Regions from separate parts of the [Clostridium] hylemonae DSM 15053 genome, predicted to be linked through region 3. Evidence: predicted binding sites of a transcription regulator. Region 3 holds the regulator's gene; each other region holds the start of a gene.
The links. Region 3 encodes Rex, which represses fermentation and respiration genes when NADH is low (regulators of the CRP and FNR family bind a similar motif). Its sites were predicted from a motif close to ATTGTTAANTANTTAACAAT; they were not measured.
Positions count from the first base shown of each region.

Region 1: a site for Rex is predicted at 3,769-3,788, ahead of LAJLEIBI_RS07285 (oxamate carbamoyltransferase subunit AllH family protein). Genes of this name have one in related genera too.
Region 2: a site for Rex is predicted at 2,462-2,481, ahead of adhE (bifunctional acetaldehyde-CoA/alcohol dehydrogenase). Genes of this name have one in related genera too.
Region 4: a site for Rex is predicted at 2,146-2,165, ahead of LAJLEIBI_RS07510 (complex I 24 kDa subunit family protein). Genes of this name have one in related genera too.

Region 1 is NZ_CP036524.1:1,580,771-1,586,725, forward strand. Features, by position in the region: gene LAJLEIBI_RS07265 (ABC transporter permease) at 1-520, shown strand, start outside; gene LAJLEIBI_RS07270 (DUF5685 family protein) at 600-1,433, shown strand; gene LAJLEIBI_RS07275 (J domain-containing protein) at 1,440-2,090, shown strand; gene LAJLEIBI_RS07280 (hypothetical protein) at 2,081-2,614, shown strand; gene LAJLEIBI_RS07285 (oxamate carbamoyltransferase subunit AllH family protein) at 2,678-3,541, opposite strand; gene allB (allantoinase AllB) at 3,814-5,223, shown strand; gene LAJLEIBI_RS07295 (NCS1 family transporter) at 5,251-5,955, shown strand, end outside.
Region 2 is NZ_CP036524.1:902,003-907,957, reverse strand. Features, by position in the region: gene adhE (bifunctional acetaldehyde-CoA/alcohol dehydrogenase) at 1-2,406, opposite strand, end outside; gene LAJLEIBI_RS04255 (ornithine cyclodeaminase family protein) at 2,663-3,700, opposite strand; gene LAJLEIBI_RS04250 (TetR/AcrR family transcriptional regulator) at 3,774-4,421, opposite strand; gene LAJLEIBI_RS04245 (zinc ribbon domain-containing protein) at 4,515-5,087, opposite strand; gene LAJLEIBI_RS04240 (tetratricopeptide repeat protein) at 5,113-5,955, opposite strand, start outside.
Region 3 is NZ_CP036524.1:1,775,452-1,781,406, reverse strand. Features, by position in the region: gene alr (alanine racemase) at 1-94, opposite strand, end outside; gene LAJLEIBI_RS08130 (bifunctional ADP-dependent NAD(P)H-hydrate dehydratase/NAD(P)H-hydrate epimerase) at 95-1,594, opposite strand; gene LAJLEIBI_RS08125 (redox-sensing transcriptional repressor Rex) at 1,716-2,366, opposite strand; gene LAJLEIBI_RS08120 (ABC-F family ATP-binding cassette domain-containing protein) at 2,520-4,439, shown strand; gene LAJLEIBI_RS08115 (helix-turn-helix domain-containing protein) at 4,593-5,453, shown strand; gene LAJLEIBI_RS08110 (flavodoxin family protein) at 5,508-5,955, opposite strand, start outside.
Region 4 is NZ_CP036524.1:1,632,376-1,638,330, forward strand. Features, by position in the region: gene LAJLEIBI_RS07500 (Na/Pi cotransporter family protein) at 1-1,616, shown strand, start outside; gene rpsO (30S ribosomal protein S15) at 1,761-2,027, shown strand; gene LAJLEIBI_RS07510 (complex I 24 kDa subunit family protein) at 2,243-2,716, shown strand; gene nuoF (NADH-quinone oxidoreductase subunit NuoF) at 2,719-4,605, shown strand; gene LAJLEIBI_RS07520 ([FeFe] hydrogenase, group A) at 4,618-5,955, shown strand, end outside.

The DNA of each region.
Region 1 (5,955 bases), 190 kb from region 3:
GGTGATCATCACAAGCGGAACGATGTCGCAGGAGTTGAGCAGAGGGACACTGCTGCCGGTGCTGACAAAAGGTCTTAAGCGCAGAGCGGTCTGGCTGTCCAAATTCACAGGCGCCGCCGTACTCTGGACGGGGAGTTATTTCCTTTCATTTGCGGTGACGTATGTGTACAGCCTTCTGTTCTGGGACAAAGCGTCGGTGCCGGAGCTTGGGACGGCGGTGGTCTTTGCATGGCTGTTCGGCCTTCTGCTCCAAAGCGTAGTTCTGCTTGGAAGCACACTGTCCAGAAGCTATGCGGGAGGCCTTTTGTCTGCGGGAGCGCTGGTGCTTGCCGGGATGGTGATGTCCCTGTTCCACGGAGCAGGCAGGTACAGCCCGCTCCGGCTCGCGTCGGACAATATGTCACTGATTGACGGAACGCTGAAGACAGGGGACTTTCTGCCTGCCGCGGCAGTTACGGGCCTGCTCACGGCGGCGGCCGTGCTGGCCGGAATTATGGTGTTTGACAAGAAACAACTGTAAAAAAGAACAGGTTTTGTGATATAATAGGCTGACAGCATTGCTGGCAGCCTATTATATCGTTTGAAAGAAGAGAGGAATTATGTTTGGATATGTTAATATTTACGAACCTGAGTTAAAGGTCAGGGATTTCAGAAAGTATAAGTCATACTACTGCGGACTCTGCCATACGCTGAAAGAGCGGTATGGGTTTCTCGGGCAGATGACGCTTACATATGATATGACATTTGCGGTAGTGCTGCTTACGTCTCTTTATGAGGCGGAGACAGAACATATAACGTGCCCGTGCAAGGTGCATCCGGTAAAGAAGCAGGATATGCTTGTAAATGAATATACGGCATACGCGGCAGACATGAATATGGTGCTCGCTTATTTTCACATGAAGGACGACTGGGTAGATGAGAAGAAGATCAGCGGATTTGCGGGGACATATGCACTCCACCGCAAAGTAAAGAAAATAATAAAGAAATATCCGCGGCAGAGCAGGGTGATCTGCAGGTCGCTGAAGGAGCTGGCTGCCTGTGAGAGAGAGGGCGTCACAGATATTGATATTCCGGCGGGATGTTTCGGCAGGCTTATGTCAGAACTGTTCGTATACAGGAAGGACCACTGGGAGGAGCGCCTCAGAACGCTTGGATTCTTTCTGGGCAAATTCATATATATTATGGATGCCTACGAAGATTTGGAGAAGGATGTAAAAGAGGGCTGCTACAACCCTCTGAAAGAGACGGCAGACAGGCCGGATCATGAGGACAGGTGCCGGCAGATCCTCCAGATGATGATCGCGGAATGCTGCGCCGGATTTGAACAGCTGCCGTGTCTTTTAGATGTAGACATTTTGAGAAATATATTATATGATGGAGTTTGGAACCGCTATAAAAAGGTTCAGCAACAAAAGAAGGAAGCGAAGGAATAAAGCATTATGACAAAGAATCCATATGAAGTGTTGGGGGTATCTCCGAATGCATCAGACGATGAGATAAAGAGCGCGTACCGGGAACTGACAAGAAAATACCATCCGGACGCCAATGTAAATAATCCTTTGGCCGATCTGGCGGAAGAGAGGTTCAAAGAAGTTCAGGAAGCTTACGATACGATCATGAAAGAGCGGGAACAGGGCGGCGGATACCGTTACGGATACGGCGGCGCGTACGGAGGGACCGGCGGCGGGCAGCAGGCAGGTTACGACAGCGCGCAGCAGAATGTGGAGATGCAGGCGGTGTATAACTTTATTAACAGCAGGCGGTTCCGTGAGGCGCTGAATCTACTGGACAGAATGCCCGACAGAACGTCACAGTGGTATTATGCAAGTGCATATGCCAACGCAGGCATGGGCAACAACGTGCTGGCCAGGGACCATGCGGCCCAGGCGGTCAATATGGAGCCAAACAATGTGCAGTACCGTCAGCTTTTGAGCCAGCTTGAATGGAACAGCCAGAGGTATCAGAACAATCCGTACGGCGGATACGGCGCCGGCGGACAGACGTGCGGGACCGGAAATATGTGCTGTGACCTCTGTATAGCCGACCAGCTCTGTGAATGTATGGGAGGAGATCTTTGCACATGCATATAAAGGCAAAATCAATGGCAGTGTGCGGGCTGATGCTGGCCCTGTCCGTCGTCTTTATGGTACTTGGCAGTGTGATAGAGACGAGCACCTTGTTTTTACTGGCAGCTGCCTCTTTTTTTACGGGGATCGTCATTCGGGAGTTCGGCCTTGGAATGGGGGCCGCATTCTGGATTGCGGCAGTCCTTCTCGGATTGCTGCTCGCTCCGAATAAATTCTATGTCATCACTTTTGCGGCGATGGGATTTTATATTGAAGCAGCCGAATTTATCCACCGTAAGCTCGGAACGATTGCAAATCTTAAGAACCGCAGCGCGGTATTCTGGGTGTTAAAGTATATCGTGTTCAATATTTTGTATATACCTGCTGTATTTGGATTCCGGGAGCTCTTGTTCGGACGCAGTATATCCGGCGGATTCCTGGCTGTTGTTATCGTGGCGGGACAGGCGGGGCTGTTCATATACGACAGGGCTTATGAATATGCGCAGAGGCAGATCTGGAGCCGGATGCGCAAGCATCTTATGAATTAGAAATTAAATGTAAAACGCAATAAGGATGGCAGAGCAGCCAACGACTGTTCCGCCATCCTTATTTTAAGGAAGCAGCAGGTCCAGAGCGTAAAGAATTCCACACAACGTGTCTGTCCCGGAAGAATGACCGACGGCGCTGAAGTTACGGAGGATCTCATCTGCCGGAGGCAGATGAGGGAGAGAGCATACGGCCTGGCTGAACTGATTCTGGAGGGCGCAGTGCAGAAAGGTCCGGCTGATATCATTTGTATCGGACAGACGCCCTTCAAGTTGTATGGCGAGAGCGCGGGCAAAAGGATGTGCGTCCTGGCCGCAGAGCGTAAGAGCAGCAAGTATACCGCACAGGAAGTCGTCGCCGCTCGGGGTAAGTCCGATCCCGAGTCCAATCAGCCCGGCCAAGACACCGGCCGCTTCGGAATATTCTTTTTCCCGGAAAAGGATACGGCAGCGGGACATACGCTTTCCGGCTGCAGAGAGCATCAGATCATTTGGAGCTGCCGTCCGGGGAGCAGAGGAAAACAACAGACAGAACCCACTGTTGTCCGAGCCTTTGACGGCCATGCGGACCTGACTGTAAAGTGCGGCGGAAGAAGAGCCGGAAGGTATCGGGACAAGCCCGGACCGATAGATGTGTACAGGCCTGTAAGTGAAGACGGATAACTGTCCGCTGGACGAGATCTCCACAGCTTCACCCGACAGACGCACGGGCTGGCCGGGGCGGATGACGGGAGAAGCCAGGTCCTCCTGCTCAAGATTTGTGACCAGACTGACGGGAGACAGAGGGGAAGCAGCGCTCTGCAGCGCGAGAAGCTGTCCTTCTGTCTGTATATTTATCGTTTTGTTATATACAGAATGAACGATGCCGGAGGAACATTGACACAGGATATTGTCTGCATATGTGGAGGTATGTGTTATTAAACGATTCATAGCGCACGGGCTCCTTGAATGATAGTGGTGGCGGAGGCATTATGACAGACTCCAATCTAATAATAGATTCTATCAAATAATAGAATAAATTACAAAAAATAAATTAAATACGATTTAATTTTATACATATCAGACAAAAAAAGGTTATTTTTTCCCGTTTTCATGTCATTGTTTTTCCCTATACTATCTAATAGAATACAGAGTAAGAAATAAATGGTTAACCAGAGTATGATAAAAAAAAGACAATTTTACCTTTGACAAGGAGGAAAGCAATGTATGATTTAGTTGTAAAAAACGGGAAACTTGTAACCCCGGACAGGATTTACGAAGCTGATATCGCGGTGAAAGACGGAGTATACTCTGCCTTTCTTGCAAAAGGAACACAGACAGAGGCGAAAGAGGTCATTGATGCAGAGGGAAACTATGTATTCCCAGGCATTATTGACTGCCACGCGCATCTCAATGAACCGGGATTTGAGTACCGCGAAGACTTCGAGACCGGCTCCAGGGCCGCCGCTGTGGCAGGCTGTACATGTCTGATCGATATGCCTTTGAACAATGACCCTTCTCTTATGAACAAAGAAATCTTCGATTTGAAGATGGGACGGATCAGCAAGCATTCTGTAGTTGATTTTGCTCTGTGGGGAGGCATTGTAGGAGATTATGACAACGAGCCCGGCTCTGTAAAAAACAATATGAATGACCTTGTGGATCTGCATAAGTGCGGCGTTGCGGCGTTTAAAGGCTTTACATGCCCAAACGGCGACCTCTTTCCTACGGTAAATATGGGAAATGTAAGAAAAGCGCTGGAGATTCTGAAACCATACAATGCACTCTGCGGTTTTCACTGTGAAGAGTTCGGCCAGGTGCTGGAGCGCGAAAGAGAGGCAAAGGCGAGAGAGGGCAGAAGCAGTGAGGAGAAGATCAGAGATTTTCTCGACTCTCACGATGTATGGACAGAATACGTAGCAACGAAAAACGTGATCGATATGGCACGCGCCACGGGCGGACGAGTGCATATCTGCCATGTGAGCCATCCGATGGTCGCTCAGGTCGTAAAAGACGCTATCCACGAAGGACTCCCGGTTACGGCAGAGACATGTCCTCATTATCTCGGTTTTACGGAGGACTTTGTATTTGAAAAAGGCGCGCCGGCAAAATGCACGCCTCCGATGCGTAAGCAGGAGGATATGGAGAAGCTTTGGGATTATGTGCTCGACGGAACATTATCCTGTGTTGGAAGCGATCATTCTCCGGCCGCAGACGAAGAAAAAGATAATGCGGCAAAAGATATATGGCATGCATGGGGAGGCCTGAACGCTATCCAGTATTTCCTTCCTATGATGTTTGACATGACAGTGAACAAGAAAGGCTTAAGCCCGACACTCATCGCAAAAGTGATGGACTACAATCCTGCAAAGGTGTTCGGACTGTACGGACAGAAGGGGGCGTTTGAACTCGGCTTTGACGGGGATATCGTCATCGTGGATCCGGATAAGGAGTGGAAATGTACACAGGAGGAACTTCTTACAAAGGGACACGTTTCCTGCTTTGACGGACTGGAGGGGAAAGGCGCGCCGGTATGTACGATCATCCGCGGCAGAGTAGTCGCTGAAGGCGGAAGCTATAAAGAGGATGCCGTCGGTTACGGAAAGTATGTGACACCGGCAGACGCGAGATAACAAGAGAAGGAATGAAGGAGAAAGATTATGAGTGATGTTAAGAATGAAGTAAAGAAAGAATCAGGCTCACTGGCGCCGATTCAGGAAAAAGACCGTATTATGGGCTGGGGATCTTATCTTATGCTCTGGCTTGGCGGATGTATCTCTATCGGTACGCTGACGATGGGTTCCGCCCAGCTGGACAAAGGGCTTAACCTTATGCAGGTGTTTCTGGCAGTGCTGATCGGCTCCACCATTCTCGTCATCGGTATCTGTGCCAACGACCGGTTCAGTTACAAGTCGGGAGCGCCATATGCGATACAGCTTAAAAGTGCCTACGGCACAAAAGGGAATATCGTACCTGTAATGATCCGTGGACTGCCCGCGATCGTATGGTATGGGTTCCAGACATGGCTTGGAGGTTCTGCGATCAACCAGATATCGATCGCCATCTTCGGATATGACAACGTAGTATTATTCTTCATCCTGTTCCAGGTACTCCAGATCATACTGTCTGTGAAAGGGTTCCATGGGATCAAATGGGTCGAGAACGTGGGAGGCGTTGTCATCGTATGTGCAATGCTCTACATGCTCTATGTATGTGTTACCCAGTACTGGGGAGTTATCGGCGATAAGCTCATCAGCAGGGAAGGTTCCTGGGGGATGCCTTTCATCGCCGCTATCATAGCATTTTTCGGAAACAGTACGACCGTTATGCTCAATGCGGGAGACTACTCACGTGAGCTGAAAGGA
Region 2 (5,955 bases), 870 kb from region 3:
GTTCAGCACTTCCTGGTCATCCTTGCCCTGGCATCCTGCAAACCGCCCTAACTCTGCGTATCTTGCAAGTGCATGGGGATATTCATACTGTGAGAATGTTCCCATCTTCGTCGGCACTTCAGCGGCATTGTATTTCATAACTTCCGTGAGGAGGACTGCATTGGCGACTCCGTGCGGCAGATGGTGGAAAGCTCCTAATTTATGCGCCATGGAATGGTTGAGGCCAAGGAACGCATTGGCAAATGCCATACCTGCCATACAGGACGCGTTAGCCATCATCTCACGTGCCTTCGGGTCGTTTGCGCCGTTTTCGTATGCGGACGGCAGATAGTCAAATACATTTTTGACCGCCTTCATCGCAAGCCCGTCTGTGTAGTCTGTTGCCATAATTGATACATAAGCTTCGATCGCGTGTGTCATAACGTCAATACCTGACGCGCTCGTAAGTCCCTTTGGCTGTGTCATCATATTGTCAACATCGACGATGGCCATATTCGGAAGAAGCTCATAGTCAGCGATAGGCCATTTCACTCCAGTGTCCGCATCTGTAATGATCGCAAACGGAGTCACCTCGGAGCCGGTGCCTGAAGATGTAGGAATCGCTACAAAGTAAGCTTTTTCCCCCATTTTCGGGAACGTATATACTCTCTTTCGGATATCCATGAAATCCATCGCCATATCTTCAAAGTTTACATCTGGATGCTCATACATCACCCACATGATCTTAGCCGCGTCCATGGCGGATCCTCCGCCCAGGGCGATGATCGTATCAGGCTCAAACTGCTTCATCTGGTCGGTGCCCTTCTGCGCGCACTGCAGTGTCGGGTCCGGCGCCACTTCATAGAAGCATGTATGCTGTATACCCATCTCGTCCAGCTTTTCCTCTATTGGCGCTACATAACCGTTTTTATATAAGAAGGAGTCAGTTACGATAAATGCTTTTTTCTTTTTCATAACTGTTCCAAGTTCGTCAAGTGCTACCGGCATACAGCCTTTCTTAAAGTATACCTTCTCAGGTGTTCTGAACCAAAGCATGTTTTCTCTCCTCTCGGCAACTGTCTTGATGTTGATCAAGTGCTTAACCCCTACATTCTCTGATACGGAGTTCCCGCCCCAGGAACCACATCCAAGCGTCAGAGACGGAGCAAGCTTGAAGTTATACAAGTCGCCGATGCCGCCGTGTGAGGACGGTGTGTTGATAAGAATCCGGCAAGTCTTCATTGCCGCCGCATGCTTTGCGATCTTCTCCTGCTCTGCCGGGTGTACATACAGAGACGCCGTATGTCCGTAACCTCCGTCGGCCACGAGCTGCTCTGCCTTGGCAAGTGCATCATCAAATGTTTTTGCCCTGTACATTCCGAGTACCGGTGACAATTTTTCATGGGCAAATTCTTCTGAAATGTCGACAGATTCAACTTCACCGATGAGTATTTTCGTGTCCTCAGGTACTTCCACTCCTGCAAGCCTGGCGATCTCATATGCAGACTTTCCTGGAATCTTGTTGTTCAAAGCACCGTTGATAATAATTGTCTTGCGGACTTTGTCAAGCTCCTCGCCTTTCTTTAAGAAATAACAGCCTCTGTATGCAAATTCTTTCTTTACTTCATCATATACACTGTCCAGTACAGTAACAGACTGCTCGGACGCACATATCATTCCGTTGTCAAATGTCTTGGAGTGAATAATAGAGTTCACTGCCATTCTGATGTCTGCTGTATCATCTATAATTACAGGAGTATTTCCCGCGCCGACGCCGAGCGCCGGTTTTCCGGAAGAATACGCGGCCTTTACCATGCCCGGTCCTCCGGTCGCAAGTATAATATCTGCGTCTTTCATAACCATGTTTGTAAGCTCAAGAGACGGAACATCGATCCAGCCTATGATGCCTTCCGGAGCTCCGGCCTTGACTGCCGCATCCAGTACGATCTTTGCGGCCGCTATTGTAGATGCCTTCGCTGACGGATGGGGGCTGATTATGATCGCGTTTCTCGTCTTCAGACAGATAAGTGTCTTAAATATTGCCGTAGAAGTTGGATTCGTCGTCGGTATAACCGCTGCCACGAGACCGATCGGCTCTGCGATCTTCTTAATTCCGAGCGCCTTATCCTCCTCGATAACACCGCATGTTTTTGTATCCTTATATGCATTGTAAATGTATTCGGCAGCATAATGATTCTTGATGACTTTGTCTTCCACGATACCTCGTCCTGTCTCCTCTACCGCCTGCTTTGCCAGCGGAATACGCATCTTGTTTGCCGCCAGCGCAGCCTCGTAGAATATTTTATCGACCTGCTCCTGTGTGTATGTGGCAAATACTTTCTGAGCCTCTCTCATAGCCTTCATTTTGGCCCCGAGAGTCTCTACACTGTCAACAACTGCTGGTACTGCTTCCTTCTTCTTCGCCATTTTATTGTTCCTCCCGTTAAAGTGTTTATCTTTCTTTCTGGGCCTAGTATAGTACCTCGTTAAATATTTGTCAATACTTTTTTGATATTTTTTTAACGATATTTTATATCATTATATTCATTATTATTTTTTATAATCTTCCCAAACACACTAAAAAGGCGGTTCTTAAACTGTCAAACCAGAAAAAGAACCGCCTTTTTATGCACAGCGACAATAAAGAGCGCCTGTCGTGTGCTTCATATTGTCAAATTAATAACTAAAGCTTCATGACTGTCCCGAGATTTCGCTCAAGCGCAGAATCGAAAATAAATTTCGCCATGGCGACGTCACATACAGACATTCCGATATTGGAGCACACGATCCGTTCTTCTTTCCGCTCTCTTCCCGGCTTGAGTCCCGCTATGATCTCGCCTGTCTCTGCATATATATCAGGCAGTCCGTCCGGAAAATATCCCATGCTGTCAAACAGAACATGCTCATCTTTGCTGTCCACGATATACTTATCCGCATTCTTCTGGATACTGGCCTCCCAGAACGTGTTCAAGTCACAGGGAAGGATCGTCTGTCCTGCGTGAAGCCACTCTTCCTTCACAACAGCCATATTTTCTCTTGTTATGATCGTTGCGGAGGACATGACATCACAATTGGCCGCCACTTCCTCAGGGGAAGCTGCTTTTATGATCTCTATGCCGGATATCTCATCCTTTACCTCTTCAACAAGACGGTCCATGGATTCCTGCCGTACATCATATACGTATATTTTTTTCAGGTTTTTCAGCTTCTTAACGATAAACCTTACATGACCTATCCCCTGTACACCGCAGCCAAACATGCCAAATGTCTCCGCATCCGGATGCAGCGCTGCCGCGGCTATAGAAGTAACTGCAGGTGTCCGCATCGCCGTGAGCCATGCCCCGTCCATAATGACAAGCGGAAAGCCGGTAAGTATCTCATTTAAGATCATGAGCCCCGATGTCTGGGGCAGTCCGTATTCTTTTGGATTCCTCGGATAACATTCGATCCATTTCTCGCCGCAGGCCATCTGCCCGGGCACATATGCCGGCATAGCGTGGTAAAATACATCGTCATACGGATGTATGCCGATCTTGGCAGGCATCTCATACTCTTTATTCCCGTGGGCCGTCAGAGTCTTTTCGATGATTTCCAATGTCTCGTCCGTATCCGGCCCGGCCTCAATGCACTGGTCTTTTGTCAGATATAGTATCTCGCTTCCTATCTTGATCTTTCTTTCGACCCTGTCCTTTTCTTTTCTCAGCATTTCGTCCATGTTCATAATTGTCCCTCCTTATCTAAGGTATCAACTGATCGTTAAAAGATTAATCGCGATTAATTTTGGATATAAAAGATTATGCCACAAATCTGAAGACTATTTCCTCCAGACATTTCATAAACTCGTCAGTCTTGCCTGTAGCGTCTGCAGACACTCCCTGCGCTCTTTCGTCAAGGATATCTTTCAAATACCCTTTGTACAGATGAATGCTTGCACTGTTTAAAAGCTTCGCATCACTTCTGCTCAGATTCCTGTCCTTTACACAATGCTCGATCATCAGGTAATCTCTGTGACTGAAATCACCGTCTATAAATATAACCTCCTTCCCTTTTCCGATCATATCCAGCTCCTCCGGATACATCTGATAATATTCCTTCATTATCTGATCCAGCCTGGCGCTGTATTTTCCAAAGAACAGATTGTCAAATATCTCGGGTCTCTCAAATGAGGATTCCGCAAAGCACCTCCAAACCGCAAAATGAAGCTTCAGGCCGTCCTGTATCCGCTCAAAACAACTGGCCACATCTTTGAGGTACCCCCTCAGAAACTGCAGCGACGCATACAGGACAAGTTCATCCATTCCCGTGAAATAACGGTATATATTTGCAGGGTTACAGTCCATCACCTTTCCGAGCCGGCGGATACTCAACGCCTGGATCCCCTCCTTCGAGAGAATTTCATATGTTGCCTTTATAAATTGTTCTTTGGAAATATTCTCTTTCATATCCGCTCCGCGATCAATTAAGTTGGCTTCATTATAGTCCCGCGCTGACACGAAGTCAAGAGAGATCAATAAGGTACCATCTGTTTTATTAATTTATACTTTTTTATCTATTTTTGTGTACAATAGAAAAGATATTAGAATACCTAATACAATTGTTCCGACGGTAATTTTTCCATATACATATACGATCTGGTACGCTATCATCTGAGTGGAATCAAATAAGGTTCCATCGAAAATAAGCATCCCTGTCTTTATCAATACTGCAAATCCAATAATTATAAAACCCATGCTAATGTGATATACATGATGTTTTACGCTGTTTATTCCCATAACACATGTGAAAATTAATATAGCAAATACTGCTGTATACACTAACAAGCCTATTAAACCTGTATCTTTATCTATAAATTTAAAATAATTCCATGTACTCTTTATATTTGTTAAGAATACCCGGGTCCAGCGAAGAATCATAAGCGCATACATGATACAAATGAGAATATCTACTGCACTCATGCCATTCCAAGTATCTTTTTTTGTACTCTCACTGACCTCTGATACCTGTACTGTATCTGGTAATGCTGCTGTGTCAGAAAATTGAGGAACTCCGCAATATGGGCAATACTTATCAGCAACTTCAATGGGTCTTCCACATTTAAAACAGAACATCTAAACTCCTCCTTCAGTACCCCATTTATTCTGGTAAAAATGGAACGCCATTATCCTTCAACCCAGATGCGCTTGTGGACCAGTATGTAGAGTCACCTCTGACATAGATCAGTTTATCATCATCTGTCTTTCCTAAAGATTTAAATTCCCCTGCTACGGCGCGGGCTGTCCCGCTGCTATAGTCTTCTTCCCCTTTTTTTCTCCATCTCATTTCCATTTCTCCGTCCATCAGATTATTCGTATAATTCCCTACGACATACATTTCATTTGCTTGTTCTCCTCCATAATTATCATAGTACAAAGTGCATTCTCCATTTACCATATCCTCTTCCCACAGACCGTCTGCATAATAATAGCTCTCATTATAATAACCTATCTGAATACCGTTCCCATTTCTAAAACCATCCATGATATCGCCGACATAAATCCCATCTGCAACATTAAATATAATTCCAGGACCATCTTCTATTTTTTCTACTATCTTTCCGTTCTGCATATAAAGCTGTCCATATTCATCTGCTGTCACTGACTCCAATGTATCATACACTTCCTGATAACGTCCTGAATAAATGTTGTCGGACATGTTCATAAGGAAGTTATACTTCTCTTCATATTCTTTTAATTCTTCTACCTCTTGTTCCGTTTTTATGCCTTCTTCATTGGCAGTTTCCAGAATGTTGTAACTATTGCTGAACTCTCCCAGATCGCGATAGAGATATGCCAGCCCTGTATATGCTTTGCCGTTTTCCGGTAAAATGTCCATTGCTTTTTCATATTCCCTGACTGCATCATCGTATTTTCCGCTCGCGTAAAAACGTTCCGCTCTTTTTATCGCTGCATTATAATTTTTAGTATCACTATATACTTT
Region 3 (5,955 bases):
TTGCGCCGTCCCGGACGTTATTCTTCATCATTTCTATATTATATTCCACTGCATCCAGGTCTATCCTGGCACATACTCTGTTATACGCTTTCATCTATCTGTCCTCCTCTTCCTTCATGGCTCTCCCTGTGTATTCGATCAGGTCAGAGGCCATGACACTGTAACTCCCCTTGTCACGGCTTGCCAGTTCTCCCGCCCTGCCGTGAAGATATGTCCCAAGCACTGCGGCGTCTGTCAGGTCCAGTCCCTGCGCGAGCAGACCGGCAATTATACCGGCGAGCACATCACCTGAACCGGCCTTGGCCATAGATGCATTTCCGGACAGATTCACATAAGGACGGCCTCCCGCAGGCATGGTAACTGTCCGGGCATCCTTAAGCACACACGTGACACTGTACTCTTCTGCAAATTCACGCAGTATCTCTATTCTGCGCGCTCTCAGCTGCGGAATATCTTTGCCTGTCATACGGGACATTTCTTTCATGTGGGGGGTGAATATAAAGTTTTCATGCCTCAGCCGGTCAAGATACTTCTTATGGTCTGCTATCAGATTCAGTCCGTCCGCGTCTATCACACACGGCACCTCCACATTCTCCATAACCGTCCTGAGTATCTTTCGTGATTTGTCACTCGTTCCGATCCCTGAACCGACACTTACGACATCAGCCCAGTTCAGGAGCTTTAACAATTCCACTTCATCGTAAAAGTCATATGTCCTGATGATGGCCTCGGGCAGCTGCGTCTGCAGTATCACGCGGTTATCCTCCGACGTATAGATCTGAACGAGTCCCGCGCCCGCCGTATACGCTGCTCTGGCATTCAGGTAAGCCGCCCCCGACATGCCCCTGCTTCCCGCGATGACCAGCACCCTGCCATAAGTACCTTTGTTGGAATCCGCCCTGCGCACCGGAAGCAGGCTTTTATACTCACCGCATTCATACGTAAATGCCGCGTCTTTTTCCTTTTTTATCTCTGACGTATCTATCCCTATATTGACTGTCACTGTCTTACCAGCATACTCTTTTCCCGGATATAATTCCATGCCAAGCTTCATCTCCTGGAACGTCACTGTCGCGTCCGCCCGAAAGGCAGTCCCCATGACAGCGCCGCTGTCCGCGCACACGCCGGACGGAATGTCGACCGCCAGCTTAAATCCCCCGGAGCGGTTCATGGCGTCAATAAGCTCCCTGCGTTTTCCTTCGATCTCACGGTTTAATCCGACGCCGAACAGTGCATCAATGACCACACTGTAGCTGTCTTCCCTGAATTCCGTAGTGATTGCGGCGCCCGTCTGCCTCAGCCGCTTTATCTGCTCCTTTGTCTCCTTTGTGCAGTGTTCTTCTTCCCCGCAGAGAACAGCCGTGACCCTGTGCCCTTTTTCTGTCAGCATCCTTGCGGCCGCAAAGCCGTCGCCGCCATTGTTTCCGGTCCCGCATACTACGCACACATTTGTCAGGTCCAGGCCGCTTTCTTCCATGTGATCCACACACCCGGCCGCGGCACGCTCCATCAGTTCCAGTGACGGAATCCGAAGCCGGCCGGTCGTATACTCGTCTGCGCGCTTCATCTGGGATGCATTCAGTAAATATTTCATACCTCTCACCTCCTGTTATTTTCCCGGAACCTTTTTCACCCAAAGCTCCCCGGTATATAAAAGAACGTGTAAAGACAAGCCTGTTCTTCACATGCCCATCGTTACACGTTTTTATACTTCCTTATTTTTTGCCGCTGTGCTCATCGTTGTAACGGCTGATATTGTAAGACAGCCTCATGAGGCTTTCAGACAGGTGAACATTCTCGACGATAATGTGGTCAGGCAGATTCAGATCGGTATGCGCAAAATTCCAGATCGCGCGCACACCATTTTCTACAAGCATGTTTGCCACCTCGATCGCCTTTTCCTTCGGAATCGTAAGTACGGCGATCTCTACATTATTATTCTGGACAAAGTCTTTGAGTTCGTCCATCATGCGTATCGGCACGCCTCTGATCGAAACACCGTTCAGCCTCGGGTTCACATCGAAAATGCCCTTTAAGATAAACCCTCTTTTTTCAAAAGCCGCATAATTGGCAAGCGCCTGTCCCAGATTACCTGCTCCGATGATGACAATATTGTGGTCTTCCTCCAGACCGAGAATCTTGCCTATCTCTGTATATAAATACTTTACATTGTAACCGTATCCCTGCTGTCCGAAACCGCCGAAATTGTTAAGGTCCTGACGAATCTGAGATGCAGTAACTTTCATTCTCTTGCTCAAATCGTTGGAGGAGATTCTTTCGACCCCGTTTTCCAGCAGTTCCCCCAAATATCTGTAATATCTTGGCAGCCTGCGTATCACCGCCTGAGAGATTTCTCTTTCTTCCACTAGCACTCACCTTCCTGTTACGTTCTAAAAAATATTATATAGAATTGTCACTTCAAAGTCAAACTTTTAGTTGTATTTTGTCCTATTTTCGATATAATGAATGGTAGCAGCGCCCGCTTTTGAAGCATTGCAGGCGCGGCGTGGGAGGAAGTTATGATACTGGCATGTCACGGAATAAGTAAAGCATTTGGAGAAGATGTCATCGTAAGAGATGCGTCTTTTCATATAGAAGACTATGAGAAAGCCGCCCTCGTAGGGCCAAACGGCGCCGGAAAATCGACCATACTGAAAATGATGGTCGGCGAGCTTCCGGCTGACGCCGGAGAAGTCATACTCACAAAAGGAAAGACGCTCGGCTATCTGGCACAGCACCAGGAAATGACAGGCGGCAATACTATATATGAAGAGGTGAGGACGGCAAAGGCGGATATCATCGAGACCGAACGCCAGATACGCACGATCGAACTGGAATTAAAGCATCTCGAAGGAGATGCTTTAAAAGCGCGCCTTGACACATATAACCGTCTGACCGCTGCCTTTGAGCGGGCCAACGGCTATGCCTATGAAAGTGAGATCACCGGGGTTTTAAAAGGTCTCGGGTTTGACGAATCGGATTTTGCCAAGAGCGTTGACACACTGTCCGGAGGGCAGAAAACCAGGGTCTCTCTCGGCAAGCTTCTTTTGACAAAGCCTGACATTCTTCTTCTGGATGAGCCGACGAACCATCTGGACCTCAACTCCATCGCATGGCTTGAAACCTATCTGTTAAATTATCAGGGCGCCGTACTTATCGTCTCACATGACCGTTATTTTCTGAACAGAGTCGTGACGAAGGTGCTTGAGATCGAACTTGGCACACTCTCCGTCTACATGGGCAATTACAGCCAGTATGCCGAGAAAAAAAAGATGATACGGGACGCGAAGCTGAAAGAATATATGAACCAGCAGCAGGAGATCAAACATCAGGAGGCAGTGATCGAAAAGCTCCGCTCCTTTAACCGGGAGAAATCTGTCAAACGGGCCGAAAGCCGCGAGAAAATGCTATCCAAACTGCAGCCGGTCGAAAAACCAAAGGAGACGAACACAGAGATACATCTGTCGCTGGAGCCGTCCTGCATCAGTGGAAATGATGTGCTGAGCGTGGAGCATCTGGGCAAGTCCTTTCCGTCCCAGCGTCTGTTTTCCGATGTCAGCTTTGAGATAAAAAGAGGCGAACATGTTGCCGTCATCGGTGACAACGGAACGGGCAAGACGACGCTTCTTAAGATACTGAACAACGTAGTGCCTGCCGACAGCGGGACCTTTACGCTCGGAACCAATGTAGAGATAGGATACTATGATCAGGAACACCACGTGCTCCACATGGACAAGACGATCTTTGAAGAGATCTCCGACGACTATCCGCATCTCACAAACACGCAGATCCGCAATATGCTGGCCGCCTTCCTCTTCACAGGCGACGACGTGTTCAAGATGATCGGGGACTTAAGCGGCGGCGAGCGGGGACGTGTGTCACTGGCCAAGCTCATGCTCTCGGAAGCAAATTTTCTCATCCTCGACGAGCCGACCAACCATCTCGATATTACGTCCAAGGAGATTCTGGAAAAAGCCTTGAACGATTACACCGGCACTGTGCTTTATGTGTCGCATGACCGGTACTTTATCAACGAGACGGCCACAAGAATCCTTGACCTCGTGAATCAGACCTTTGTCAATTATATTGGGAATTACGATTACTACCTTGAAAAGAAAGAAGAGCTTACCGCCGTATATGCCGGATCCGGGCAGTCTGAAGATTTATCCCGGGCGCAGGAGGCCGTGTCCGAATCTAAACTGAGCTGGCAGGAACAAAAGGAAGCCCAGGCGAAGGAACGGAAACGCCAGAATGATCTGAAAAAGACAGAAGAACGGATCACTGCTCTGGAAGAGCGCGACACTGAGATAGACATCCTCATGACACAGGAAGAGGTATACACGAATTCCGTACAATGTCAGGAGCTGGCGGCAGAGAAAGCCGCAATCCACACAGAGCTTGAAGAATTGTATATAAGATGGGAAGAGCTGGCTGATTGATCCCGGACACTCTCCCGCCAGAGAACGGGGCGCGCATTGATTACTTAATGTGCGCCCCGTGTATTTTCCCTGTATTAAATAATAACAGCAAGAATAATGAAAGATTCGTGTAAAATACCTGATATAATATTGCAGAGAAAGGAGGGGACCGCAATGCAGATCAACATTATAAGTGTAAAAGCAGCAATAGACTACATTGAAAGCAATTTAGCCGGCAAACTGGATTTGGAAATAGTAGCCAATGCGGTCCATTATTCCAAGTATCATCTGCACCGTGTGTTTATAGACACAGTCGGTCTGACAATTCATGACTATGTGCAGCGGCGCAGATTGACTGAAGCTGCTAAACTGCTTGTGTTCTCCGATAAACCTATTATTGAGATCGCTTTGACCGCGGGTTACAAAAGTCAGCAGTCATTTACCACTGTATTTAAGCACATGTACAAAAAAACTCCAAACCAGTATCGAGAGGCAGAGGAGTTTTACCCATTACAGCTTACATATATTCTGAATGATAATCCCACAAAGACCAGCACAGATATTGATTGGCAGGCAGACATTGTTTATGCTGTGGAAAACGATATTCCGGCCTGGATGGATCTGCTTTGTCTTGTTGTAGATGGTTTTCCTTACTTGAATGAAGATGAATATTTGGAGCGGTTAAAACAAAGTGTCCAAAAAAAGCAGGCGCTCATAATGAAAGACAAAAATATTATCATCGGCGCAATGATATTTAACAATGCGGCAGGGAGCATTGATTTCTTAGGAATACACCCGCAATACAGAAAAAATGATATTGCCAAAGCTTTTTTGCAAAAGGTAAGGGGTGAACTCTTGACCGATGTTCCGATAAGTATTACAACTTTCAGAGAGGGCGATAAAGCCGACACCGGATATAGAAAAGTATTCCGGCAATTAGGCTTTTCCGAGGCAGAACTGCTCATAGAGTTTGGTTATCCCACACAAAAGTTCATTCTGCAAAAACAAAATCATCTGTCATTGCCTGGTCTGTAATACATGAGGCTGCCGCATAGTGCGGCAGCCTCATGTATCTGCTGTTATGGCGGTTTATTTCCATGGACGGTTTCTTCCAAGCCATCCTTTTTCTTCCCAATAGTTCTTGTCTGTTTCTGTCGTGCCTGTTCGTTTCTGCATAAATCTCATGATATAGAACAGAATCCTTACCCGCAGTCCCGGCGTAACTTTCGACGCATCATGCTCTATTTTTTCGGCAAGATTATGGACCGCTGTCTCTATCTTCTCTCTGTTCGTGTCGTCTATCCCGCCACCTACAGCGACGCCGTACGTATATATTCTGGCCACCCCCCAGTATCTGAGACTGTCCGTCATGTCCCGCAGCGCCTTTTTCATTCCGGCGCCCGCTGCTGTTGTGATACAGACAGCCTGCTTGCGAAACATGGATGCGTCCGGGCGGTGTACCATCCACCGGTAACCGTAATGATCCAGAAGTGCTTTCATCTGCCCTGACACATGGTACACCAGAACAGGTGACGTG
Region 4 (5,955 bases), 140 kb from region 3:
TGGGGCTGTTCCTGTTTGGAATGAAGCTCATGAGCGAGGGGCTTGAGAAAGCAGCGGGAGCCAAGATGAGGGGAATCCTGGAATTCTTTACAAAGAACAGGTTTATCGGAATGCTGGTAGGAATTCTGTTCACGGCTGTCGTACAGTCGTCGAGCGCGACGACGGTCATGGTAGTAAGCTTTGTGAATTCCGGTCTTATGAATCTGCTCCAGGCATCGGGAGTAATCCTCGGCGCCAACATCGGTACGACGGTCACCGGACAGCTGATCGCATTTAACTTATCCGACATTGCACCGCTGTTTGTCATCGTCGGTGTTGTCATGGTCATGTTCTGCAAGAAGCTGAATATAAAACGGGCGGGAGAAGTCATCCTCGGTTTTGGAATATTGTTTATGGGGCTTAGCATCATGGGGGACGCCATGTCTTCCCTGCGGGAATCTCCTCATATCGTGGAGCTTCTGAAATCGCTGAAGAACCCGTTTGCGGCCATTTTGACCGGATTTGTCATCACAGCCGTCCTGCAGAGTTCATCCGCCACGGTAGGTATCGTAATATTGATGGCCTCCCAGGGACTGCTGGCTTTTGCGATCTGTCCGTTCCTTATTCTCGGATGCAACATAGGCTCCTGCGTGTCCGCGCTCATCGCGAGTCTTGGCGGAAAGAAAGATGCCAAGCGCGCCGCCATGATCCACTTTCTGTTTAACGTCATCGGTTCGGCGGTCATCCTCATTGTGCTGCTCGTCGGCGTGACGCCGATCACAGATGCGCTGTTCAGACTGTCGGGAGGCAATGCGGCCCGTGCAGTCGCCAATACGCATACACTGATCAAAATATTTGAAGTGATTCTTCTGTTCCCGTTCATGAACTGGGTAGTCAAGGCTACTTACAAGATCGTACCGGGAAAGGATGCGACGTCAGAGGATGGATTCGAGCTGCAGTTTATCGGGGAAGGCTCCATTGTATCTCCGGCGACTGCTGTTGTTGACGGAATCCGCGAGATCGAACATATGGGGAAGATCGCGATCGCCAATTTAAAGACAGGGATGGACGCGCTCTGTTCACTGAATGAAGAAGAGATCAATTTGGTGTACAGCAGAGAAAAGTATATAGATTTTCTGAACAAGAAGATCACGGACTATCTTGTGCGGGTCAACGAGATCGAACTGCCGCTGGCAGATGCAAAGCTCATAGGAGGGCTGTTTCACGTAGTGAACGATATCGAGCGGATCGGCGACCATGCGGAAAATTTCGTGGACTCTGCGAAGATGCGTATTGCGGACAGGGTAGAGTTCAGCGACAAGGCTAAAAAGCAGCTCCATGATATGACTGCCATGGTGACAGAGATACTGGAGTATTCCCTCGATATGTTCACGAACCGCAACCAGGAGCATATGCAGGAGATACTCGACCTGGAAGATGAGATCGACGACAGGGAGAAGAAGCTGCAGCGTTCTCATGTGAAACGTCTCACGAAGAATAAATGTACGCCGGAGGCGGGCATGATATTTTCAGATACGATATCGGGTCTGGAGCGTGTGGCCGATCATGCGACGAATATCGCGTTCGCCATACTGGAACCGGAGGACAACGAGGAGGACGATGAGGAAGAAGAGTAAAGAATGTGAGAAAATACTGCTTTACTTCAATGGTCCTCTGTGATATACTACATGAGTGTAAACAGCCGGCGTTCGGTAATTGGAAGACTCCAACCATTGCTTAATGCCAGGCGGTGCAATATAGAATAACAGGAGGAAAACGTAATGGTTTCAAAAGAGCAGAAAGAACAGATCATCGCTGAATATGGCAGAGGAGAAGGAGATACAGGTTCTCCGGAAGTACAGATCGCCATTCTGACAGCAAGGATCAACGATCTTACAGATCACTTTAAGGCAAATCCGAAGGATCACCACTCAAGAAGAGGTCTTCTTAAGATGGTAGGACAGAGAAGAGGATTACTTGCTTACTTGAAGAACAAGGATATTACAAGATACCGTTCTTTAATCGAGAGACTTGGATTAAGAAAATAATCGGGTTTCGATCAGAAATTGTCTATAAGGGCATTCTCCGCAAGGAGGATGCCCTTATTTTCGTCTTATTCATTTTCATTTTCAATGTATATCGGCAGAGAATGATTATTCTGTATATTTTGTTAAATAAATAACAAAATTCTATTGCAATTTGTACAAATATTAAATATAATAAGCTCAGATTGATAATAAATTAACCAATAGAGGAGGATGACATGTTAGAACAAAGTTATTATGACAAGGCAGATGAAGTGATCGCCTCACATGGCTGCGGCCATGCGTCACTCATTCCGATTATCCAGGACATTCAGAGCGAATACCGTTATCTGCCTCCTGAGCTTTTGAGCTATGTGGCGGGGAAACTCGGTATCACGGAGGCCAAAGCCTACAGCGTTGCTACATTCTACGAGAATTTTTCCTTCGAGCCAAAAGGGAAATATGTCATTAAGGTATGTGACGGTACGGCCTGTCACGTCAGAAAATCGATCCCGATTCTGGAACGGCTTTACAGCGAGCTCGGTCTTTCAAAAGAGAAAGTGACAACGGATGATATGCTGTTTACGCTTGAGACGGTGTCCTGTCTTGGAGCCTGCGGCCTTGCGCCGGTGCTGACGGTGAACGACAAAGTATATCCGGCCATGACACCGGATGCCGCGGCGGAACTGATTCATGAACTGAGAGGAGCTTAGACATGCAGAGGATAGAAAATATAGAAAAACTGGAGCTGGTTCGGGGGAACGCAAAAAAAGCGATAGAACAGAGCAGATGCAGAATTCTCATCTGCGCAGGGACCGGATGCCTGGCCGGTGGTTCGGGAGAAATATATGAAAAGATGAGAAGGCTTACAGAAGAGTGTCCCGACGTAGAAGTGGAGTTTGCCCCGGAGGCGGCGCACGGGGAGAGCGGCGTCGGTGTTAAGAAGAGCGGCTGTCACGGATTCTGCGAGATGGGTCCGCTGATGCGGATCGAACCCATGGGAATTCTTTACACGAAGGTGTCTGTGGACGATTGTGAAGCCATATTTGAGCGGACGATAAAGAAAGGCGATATTATCCGGCATCTGCTGTATAAACAGGACGGCATAGAGTACCAGAGACAGGAGGAGATCCCGTTTTACAAGAGGCAGACAAGGCTGGTGCTGGAAAACTGCGGGCATATCGACGCAGAACATATTGAGGAATACATAGCACACGGAGGGTATAAGGCGCTTGGGAAGGTCCTGTTTGAGATGAAGCCTGAGGAAGTCGTGCAGGAGGTGCTTGACTCCAACTTAAGAGGCAGAGGAGGCGGCGGCTTCCAGACTGGATACAAATGGAGCCAGGTGGCCAGACAGCCCGAGACGACGAGATACGTTGTCTGTAACGGCGATGAGGGCGATCCGGGAGCGTTCATGGACAGGAGCATCATGGAGGGGGACCCTCACAAGATGATCGAGGGAATGATGATCGCCGCATATGCGGTGGGCGCGCAGGAAGGATACATCTATGTCCGCGCGGAGTATCCGCTTGCCATAAGCCGTCTGAAGCTGGCGATCAGGCAGGCGCAGGAGCGGGGACTGCTCGGCGATGATATCCTTGGATCCGGGTTTTCCTTCCGGCTGCATATCAACCGGGGCGCCGGAGCGTTTGTCTGCGGTGAGGGAAGCGCATTGACAGCGTCTATTGAAGGAAACCGGGGCATGCCGAGGGTAAAACCGCCCCGCACGGTGGAGCAGGGGCTGTTTGCCAAGCCGACGGTGCTTAACAATGTAGAAACGTTTGCCAATGTACCTATGATCATCAGCCGGGGCGCTGACTGGTACAAGACGATCGGTCCGGAAAACAGCCCGGGTACGAAAGCATTTGCACTTACGGGAAGCGTGAAAAATACAGGACTTATCGAGGTCCCGATGGGCACGACGCTGCGGGAAGTCATATACGACATCGGGGGAGGGATCAAAGGAGACGGGGAATTCAAGGCGGTGCAGATAGGCGGGCCTTCCGGCGGCTGTCTGATCACGCAGCATCTGGATATAAGCCTGGACTTTGATTCGCTGAAAAAGATGGGCGCCATGATCGGATCCGGAGGACTTGTCGTCATGGACGATCATACTTGTATGGTAGAGGTGGCTCGCTTCTTCATGAACTTTACCCAGAACGAAAGCTGCGGGAAGTGCGTGCCGTGCCGGGAGGGTACAAAGCGGATGCTGGAGATCCTGGAACGGATCGTACAGGGCAACGGCAGGGAAGAAGATCTGGATACGCTGGATGAACTTGCAAGGACGATCACGGAGACTGCGCTCTGCGGCCTCGGGAAGAGCGCCGCGCTTCCGGTTATGAGCACGCTTAAGCTGTTCCGTGAGGAATATATGGAACATGTAGTGGAGAAAAAATGTGTATCTCACACATGTACGGCGCTGCGCAGGTTTGTCATAAGTCCGGAACGCTGCAGAGGATGCTCCAAGTGTGCGAGAAACTGTCCTGCAGGGGCGATCAGCGGAAAGATCAAAGAACCGTATGTCATTGACGACACAAGATGTATCAAGTGCGGCGCCTGCGAGAGCGCATGTGCATTCGGTGCGATCCATATAGAAGCATAGGAGGAAAGAGACATGAAATATATGACAATCAACAACCGGAAGGTGGCGTTCGAGGATGAGAAGAATGTGCTTTCAGTCATCCGGAAGTCCGGGATCGATCTTCCTACGTTCTGCTATCATTCAGAGCTGTCGACTTACGGAGCGTGCAGGATGTGCGTGGTGGAAGATGACAGGGGGAGGGTGTTTGCGTCCTGCTCGGAGACACCGAGGGAAGGCATGGTCATCTATACGAACACACCGAGACTCCAGCACCACCGCAAAATGATACTGGAACTGCTGCTGGCATCCCACTGCAGGGACTGTACGACGTGCCGGAAAAATGGAGTCTGTACACTGCAGAAACTGGCGCAGCAGCTCGGTGTAAGTTATGTCAGATTTGAGAATAACAAGCCGCAGCTTCCGCTGGATGAAAGTTCGGACTGCATCGTGCGTGACCCGAACAAATGTATACTTTGCGGGGACTGTGTGCGCACATGCGACGAGATACAGGGGCTCGGTGTGCTCGACTTTGCCTTCCGCGGCGCGAGGATGCAGGTGATGCCTGCCTTTAATAAGGATCTGGCGAAGACAGACTGTGTGGGCTGCGGACAGTGCAGAGCCGTATGTCCGACCGGCGCCATCACGATCAAGCAGAATATCCGTCCGGTATGGGAGGCGGTTGCGGATCCGGACACCCGCGTCGTCGTGCAGATCGCTCCCGCGGTGCGTGTGGCGGTAGGTGACAAGTTCGGCATACCTAAGGGAGAGAATTCTCTTGGAAAGCTGGCGGCCGCCCTGCGCCGCATGGGATTTGACGAGATATACGACACGAATTTCGGCGCGGACCTCACTGTCATGGAAGAGTCAGAAGAATTGCTGGAGCGCCTGGATTCAGGGGAAAACCTGCCGCTGTTTACCTCCTGCTGTCCGGGATGGGTCAAGTTTTGTGAGAACAAATATCCGGATCTTCGGGAACATATCTCTACGTGCCGCTCGCCTCAGCAGATGTTCGGCGCAGTGCTGAAGGAAGAGGCGCGCATGGACAAAGAGGATAAGAGAAAAACCGTGGTTGTATCCATCATGCCGTGTACGGCAAAAAAAGCCGAGATACACCGGCCGGAGCACAGGACGGACGGAGAGCAGGATGTGGACTATGTGCTCACGACGACGGAAGTGACGCGGATGATAAAAGAGGCGGGAATCGACCTTGCCCAGATGCCGTCAGAGGCGCTTGATATGCCTTTCGGACTTTCTTCCGGGGCGGGCGCCATATTCGGGGTGACCGGAGGGGTGACGGAAGCAGTCCTGCGCCGCCTGGCAGGAAGCAGCCGGCAGGAAGAGCTGGAAAATATAAGCTTTACCGGAGTACGC